Linked DNA regions of Magnetofaba australis IT-1. The protein of the gene in region 1 interacts with the protein of each later gene in a pairwise test. Links are inferred from orthologs where the notes say so. Each region holds a gene or a part of one and is shown in the gene's direction. Other genes may lie near its edges.

Region 1 (3,412 bases):
GACGGCGCATTTGCAGAGCAGGCGCCGAAGTAAAAGTGTTTGCGTGAGAGACTTTGAGCTTGCGCTGACTATTGGCCTCCGGCTGGCCGGAGGCGGGATTCTTAAGGGTCTATGACCCTTAAGCGGGGTGTGGGGCGGCGCCCCACGGTTTGGCTGTTGGGAGCTCGAGGGCAAAGCCCTCGATATCTTAAATTGCCAATAAACCCCTAAGAATAAGTGTTTGCGTAAGATACGACGAGCTTGCGCTGACGAGGCGAAAAATCGCCAGAGGCGATTTTTCGGGGATTCTTAAGGGTCTGTGACCCTTAAGCGGGGTGTGGGGCGGCGCCCCACGACTTGGCTGTTGGGAGCTCGAGGGCGCAGCCCTCGATATCTTTCAACACCCAAAAAACTGGCTCTCGCCCCAAGCCGACCAAGGCGCCAACAACGCCGCTATTGAGTTGAGAAACGAAACGTCATGACGCAAAGCGATGCCCCCAAAACGCCAAAAACCGGCGGTGAAAACTACGACTCCAGCAACATCAAGGTCCTCAAAGGGCTGGAGGCGGTGCGCAAACGGCCCGGCATGTACATCGGCGACACCGATGACGGCACCGGCCTGCACCACATGGTGTTCGAGGTGGTGGACAACGCCATCGACGAGGCGCTGGCCGGGCACTGCGACACCATCGACGTGCTGATTCACAGCGACAACTCGGTCACCGTGCGCGACAACGGGCGCGGCATCCCCACCGATATCCACGCCGAAGAGGGGCGTTCGGCGGCGGAAGTGATCATGACCGTGCTACACGCGGGCGGTAAGTTTGACGACAACTCCTACAAGATCTCCGGCGGTCTGCACGGGGTGGGGGTGTCGGTGGTCAACGCGCTGTCGGAGAAGCTGGAACTAACCATCCGCCGCGGCGGGCAGGTGTGGCATCAGAGCTACACCCATGGCGAACCGGACTTCCCCCTCAAGGTGATCGGCGAGACCGAATCCAGCGGCACCGAGGTGCGCTTCACCCCCAGCCTGAAGACCTTTTCCGGGGTCACCGAGTTCTCCTTCGACACCCTGTCGCAACGCCTGCGTGAGCTGTCGTTCCTGAACTCCGGGGTGCGCATCCACATCGTCGACGAAATCACCGACAAAGAGCACAATTTCCACTATGAAGGGGGCATCCGCTCGTTTGTGGAGCACCTCAACCGCGCACGCACGCCGCTGCTGGAGCCGCCCATCACCTTCCAGGACGAAAAGAACGGCGTCACCGCCGAGATCGCCCTGCAGTGGACCGACAGCTATCAGGAAAACATCTTCTGCTTTACCAACAACATCCCGCAGCGCGATGGCGGCACCCACTTGGCGGGCTTCCGCGCCGCGCTCACGCGCACGGTCAACAACTACGCCACCGAGAGCGGCATTCTCAAAAAGGAGAAAGTCCAGGTCTCCGGCGATGACTGCCGCGAGGGTCTGACCGCCGTGATTTCGGTCAAAGTGCCCGACCCCAAATTCTCCTCCCAGACCAAAGACAAACTGGTCAGCTCCGAAGTGCGTCCGGTGGTGGAGAGCGTGGTGGCCGAGAAGCTGGCCACCTTCTTCGAAGAGCATCCCAACGAAGCCCGCGCGGTGGTGGCCAAAACCGTGGAGGCGGCCACCGCCCGCGAGGCGGCGCGCAAAGCGCGTGAACTGACCCGACGCAAGAGCGCGTTGGAGATCTCCTCGCTGCCCGGCAAACTGGCCGACTGCCAGGAGAAAGACCCGGCGCTGTGCGAACTCTACCTGGTGGAGGGCGACTCCGCCGGCGGCTCCGCCAAACAGGCCCGCGACCGCAAGCACCAGGCGGTGCTGCCGCTCAAGGGTAAGATCCTCAACGTGGAGAAGGCGCGCTTTGACAAGATGCTCTCCTCGCAGGAGGTGGGCACGCTGATCACCGCATTGGGCGCGGGCATCGGTCGCGACGAATACGACATCGAAAAGCTGCGCTACCACCGCATCATCATCATGACCGACGCCGACGTGGACGGCGCCCACATTCGCACTCTGCTGCTCACCTTCTTCTACCGGCAGATGCCGGAGATCGTCGAGCGCGGCCATCTCTACATCGCCCAACCGCCGCTCTATCGCGTGGCCAAAGGCAAGAGCGAGCGCTATCTGAAGGATGACGACGCCCTCACCGCCCTGCTGGTGGAGAGCGGTCTGGACGGCGTGGAGGCCCACACCGCCGACGGGCGCATCATCGCCAATGGCGAGTTGACCACCCTGGCAGCGCGCGCCAAACGCTACCGCATTCTGCTGGACCGTCTGGCGCGCCATCACGACCGCGTGGCCATCGACGCGGCGGCGGGGAGCTACCGCATCAGCGCCGACACCCTGGCCGACGCCGACGCCGTGGCGACGCTGCTGCCGCAATACACCGAAACCCTGCGCGCTCTGGGCAATGAAGAGGAGCGGCTGGAGGTGCGCACCGAACACGACCCCGAGACCAGCAGCGAGATCATCGCCATTGCGCGCATGCAGCACGGCATTGAGCAGATCACCCGCATCGACCGCCCGTTGGCGACTTCGCCGGAGTATCGCGAAATGCTGAAGATCGCCGAGCAGTTCCACGAATTATTGGGCGCTGAGGCGGTTTTGGTGAAAGGGGAGAAGCAGAACCCCATCGGCGGCATTGAACTGTTCCTGAGCGGCATTCTGAGCGAAGGACGGCGGGGTTTGAGCATCCAACGCTATAAAGGTCTGGGTGAGATGAACCCCGAGCAGTTGTGGGAGACCACCATGGACCCCTCCATTCGCACCCTGTTGCAGGTGCGCGTGGATGACGCCGTGGCCGCCGACGAGGTGTTCACCACCCTCATGGGCGATGTGGTGGAGCCGCGCCGCGCCTTCATCCAGGACAACGCCCTGAACGTGGCCAACCTGGACGTTTAATTAAACTCGTTTCAATAGTCTAAAATCTTGGGAAAATGAAAGATATCGAGGGCTTCGCCCTCGAGCTCCCAAGATCAACAGCCAAACCGTGGGGCGCCGCCCCACACCCCGCTGGGGGCGCGGCCCCCAGACCCCGCCTCCGGCCAGCCGGAGGCCAATAGTCAGCGCAAGCTCAATCTACGTCACGCAAACATTTCCTGTTTTGAGCAAGGTTGATTGCGTGCGGCTATAGCGCTTGTTGGATCCCCTCTTCTCAATCTTCCAACACCGTCTCCACCTGCGGCGCTGGTCCCTGAAACAGCCGGTTCTGCACAATCCGCATCTGCTTGCGGCGCCACAAGCGTAGGTTCGGAACCATCACCGTCGAGCCCCACATCCACTCCCCCTCCACCCACGACTCCAGCCGCCACTGGTAATCCACACCGCCCCGCGACGTCACCACCACACGGACCTGATCGCTCAATCCCTGCAGGAAGTCCTGCGCCGCCATCTGCGCGTTGTCCGGCA
Region 2 (3,572 bases), on another replicon or contig:
CCGACGAGAAGCTGGACGCCGCCCAGGACGTGACCAACAACTGGGAGTCCCTCAAAGCGCGCGAACGCGCCGCCTCGGGGCAGACCGAGCCGCCGCCATCGGTATTCGACGGCCTCTCCAACAAACTCCCGGCGCTGCTGTGGGCGTATAAGCTGCAGCAGAAGATGGCCAAGGTGGGCTTCGACTGGCCCGACCCGGAGGGGGTGATCCACAAGGTGCGGGAGGAGTTGGGCGAGTTGGTGGAGGCGCGCGCCGAGGGCGATCAGCACCACGTCAAGGAGGAGGTGGGCGACCTGCTGTTCAGCCTGGTGAATCTGGCGCGCCACCTGGACATCGACCCGGAGACCGCCCTGCGCCACAGCGCCCATAAGGTGCAGAACCGATTCCTCCACGTGGAGGCGCGCCTGCGCGAAACCGGCGAGAACGCCCACACCGCTGGACTCGATCGCCTCGAAGCGCTGTGGGGCGAAGCCAAAAGCCAGGAGCCGCCGCGCGATTAACGTGCGCAAAAACAGCACGCCAAACCTGTCGTCGTTCCCATCAATGCGCTATAGTAATGGGTCACGAAATTCCAGCGCGGCTGAGATCTCCAGCCCCCAATAAGGACGGCAACGGCATCGCCCCATGAGTGAACCCGAAAACAGCGCACAGCAGCCCATCAATATCGAAGACGAAATGCAGCGGTCCTATCTCGATTACGCCATGAGCGTAATCGTCGGCCGCGCCCTGCCCGACGTGCGCGACGGGCTCAAACCGGTGCACCGGCGCGTGCTGTTCGCCATGCGCGAACTGGGCAACGAATGGAACCGCCCGTATAAAAAGTCGGCCCGCGTGGTCGGTGACGTCATCGGTAAATATCACCCCCATGGCGACACCGCCGTGTACGACACCATCGTGCGCATGGCGCAGGACTTCTCCATGCGCCACATGCTGGTGGATGGCCAGGGCAACTTCGGCTCGGTGGACGGCGACTCCCCGGCGGCCATGCGTTACACCGAAGTGCGCATGACCCGCCTGTCCCACGAACTCCTGCTCGATATCGACAAGGAGACCGTGGAGTTTTCGCCCAACTACGACGGCTCGCTGTCCGAGCCGCAGGTGCTGCCAGCCAAGTTCCCCAACCTGCTGGTCAACGGCTCGGCGGGCATCGCCGTGGGCATGGCCACCAATATTCCGCCGCACAATCTGGGCGAAGTGATCGACGCCACCTGCGCCCTCATCGACGACAAGTCGCTCTCCAATCGCGACCTGATGCAATATGTGCCCGGCCCCGACTTCCCCACCGGCGGCTCCATCCACGGCCATGCGGGCATCGTCTCCGCCTATGAGACCGGGCGCGGCTCGGTGGTGATCCGCGCGGTCACCAACATCGAGACCAAAAAAGATGGCCGCGAGGCGATCATCGTCACCGAGCTGCCCTATCAGGTGAATAAAGCACGCCTGGTGGAGCGCATCGCCGAGTTGGTGCGGGAGAAGAAAGTCCTGGGCATCAGCGACCTGCGCGATGAGTCCGACCGTCAGGGCATGCGCGTGGTGGTGGAGCTCAAGCGCGACGCCCAGTCCGATGTGGTGCTCAACCAACTCTACAAGCACACCCCCATGCAGACCTCGTTCGGGGTCAACGCCCTGGCGCTGGTGGAGGGTCGTCCGCAAACCCTGGGGCTGCGCGGCTTCCTCGACGCCTTCCTCAAGCACCGCCGCGAGGTGGTGACCCGGCGCACCCTGTTCGAACTGAAAAAAGCGCAGTCCCGCGCGCACATTTTGGAAGGTTTGGCCGTTGCGCTGGCCAATATCGACCGCATCATCACCCTGATCCGCGCCGCCTCCTCCCCGGCGGTGGCCAAAGAGGGGCTGATGCAAGAGGTGTGGGGACGCGGCGAAGTGGAGTCCATGCTGCTGCGCGCCATGGGCGAAGGCGATATCGCCTCCCCCGGCTTTGTGCCCGGCGGCTATCAGCTCTCCTCCGACCAAGCCCAGGCGATCCTGGATATGCGCCTGCACCGCCTGACCGGCCTGGAGCAGGAGAAGATCCACGACGAGTTCGCCGAGATCCTCAAAGAGATCGCGCGACTCAAAGAGATCCTCGGCTCCGAAACGGTGCTGATGGAGGTGATTCGCGGCGAGCTGCTGGAGATCAAGGAGCGTTTCGCCAATCCGCGCCGTACGCAGATCTTCGACGCCATTGGCGACTTCTCCATCGCCGACCTCATTGAAGAGGAGGAGATGGTGGTGACGGTGAGCCACGCCGGCTACATCAAGCGCCAGGCCAGCGCCGACTACCGCGCCCAGCGTCGCGGCGGCAAAGGCAAGTCCGCCACCGGCATGAAGGATGAGGATTGGATCGAACAGATGTTCGTGGCCTCCACCCACGCCACCATCCTCTGCTTCACCGATACAGGCCGCGTCTACAAGCTGAAAGTCTACGAACTGCCCCAGGGCAGCCGCATCTCGCGCGGTCGCCCGGTGGTCAATGTGCTGTCGCTGGATGAAGGCGAGAAGCTGGCGCAGATCGTGCCGGTGGCCATCGACCCCAAAGAGTGGGACGCCTGGGATATCCTCTTCGCCACCCGCTGCGGCTTGGTGAAGAAGACCGCGCTGTCGGCGTATGGCAACATCCGCACCAACGGCATCCGCGCCATCAACCTGATGGACGAGGATGGCCTGATTGGCGTGGCGCTGGCCCCCACCCCGCTGGAAGAGCTGGGAACCGGCGGCGAGGATGGCGACGACGACGAATCCGCCGTCGCCGTGATCGAAAATGACGCCGACGATTCCGACGACAGCGGCGACGATGATGCCACGGTGGAGCGCGGCCGCGTGCTGCTGTTCAGCGCTGCGGGCAAAACCGCCCGCTTCCGCGTCAACCATGTGCGCCGTTCGGGCCGGGTGGCGCGCGGCGTGCGCGGCATGCGCCTGAAGGGCGATGACAAGGTGATCGCGCTGGTGGTGGTGGAGCCGGGAAGCGAGTGTGAAATCCTCACCATCTCCGCCAACGGCTACGGCAAACGCACCGAAGAGGCGCAGTACCCCACCAAAGGGCGCGGCGGTCTGGGCGTGATCGGCATGTCGGTCACCGACAAGACCGGCGCGCTGATGGGCGCCTTGGGCGTGTGGCCCGGCGACGAGGTGATGGTGATCACCGATCAGGGCACGGTGATCCGCACCGGCGTCGACTCCATCCGCCTGGCCGGGCGCAGCACCCAGGGGGTGCGCGTGCTCAATGTGGCCGATGGCGAACGGGTGTCGTCGGTGGCGCGCATCGCCGAGTCCGACGATGACGCCGAAATGGATGACGAGAACATCGAAAGCATCGACAACATCGACGATGGCGCGCCCGAAGGCGACGTCGGCGCCGATGACGCGGCAAGCTAAGCAGGGAGGCAGGCAATGCTGGATATCAAACAGATTCGCGCCGACATGGAAGGCGTTGAAGCGAAACTGCAACGACGCGGCGGCGGTCTGAATCTGGCCGCCTTGCGCGACTTGGATCAGCAACAGCGCGCCCTGCGGGTGCAGACCGAAGAGTTGCAGGCCAAGCGCAACGCCCTGTCCAAGGAGATCGGCGCGCGCAA

The links.
Region 2: the proteins of gyrB (region 1) and gyrA interact in binary tests that used the Escherichia coli proteins (3 or more experiments, as listed by UniProt). The link is inferred for Magnetofaba australis IT-1 from one-to-one orthologs.

What each region holds. Positions count from the first base shown.
Region 1 is NZ_LVJN01000021.1:600,602-604,013, forward strand. The notes cover bases 88-3,181. They hold gyrB (DNA topoisomerase (ATP-hydrolyzing) subunit B), read left to right. Parts: upstream 88-457; coding sequence 458-2,905; downstream 2,906-3,181. Other genes in these bases: MAIT1_RS21290 (hypothetical protein), read right to left, coding at 3,159-3,181. In the rest of the region: DNA replication/repair protein RecF, read left to right, coding at 1-33; more of MAIT1_RS21290, read right to left, coding at 3,182-3,412. UniProt on the Escherichia coli protein: DNA gyrase negatively supercoils closed circular double-stranded DNA in an ATP-dependent manner to maintain chromosomes in an underwound state.
Region 2 is NZ_LVJN01000020.1:1,268,616-1,272,187, reverse strand. The notes cover bases 319-3,572. They hold gyrA (DNA gyrase subunit A), read left to right. Parts: upstream 319-624; coding sequence 625-3,372; downstream 3,373-3,572. Other genes in these bases: serS (serine--tRNA ligase), read left to right, coding at 3,388-3,572; mazG (nucleoside triphosphate pyrophosphohydrolase), read left to right, coding at 319-500. Also shown: more of mazG, read left to right, coding at 1-318. UniProt on the Escherichia coli protein: A type II topoisomerase that negatively supercoils closed circular double-stranded (ds) DNA in an ATP-dependent manner to maintain chromosomes in an underwound state.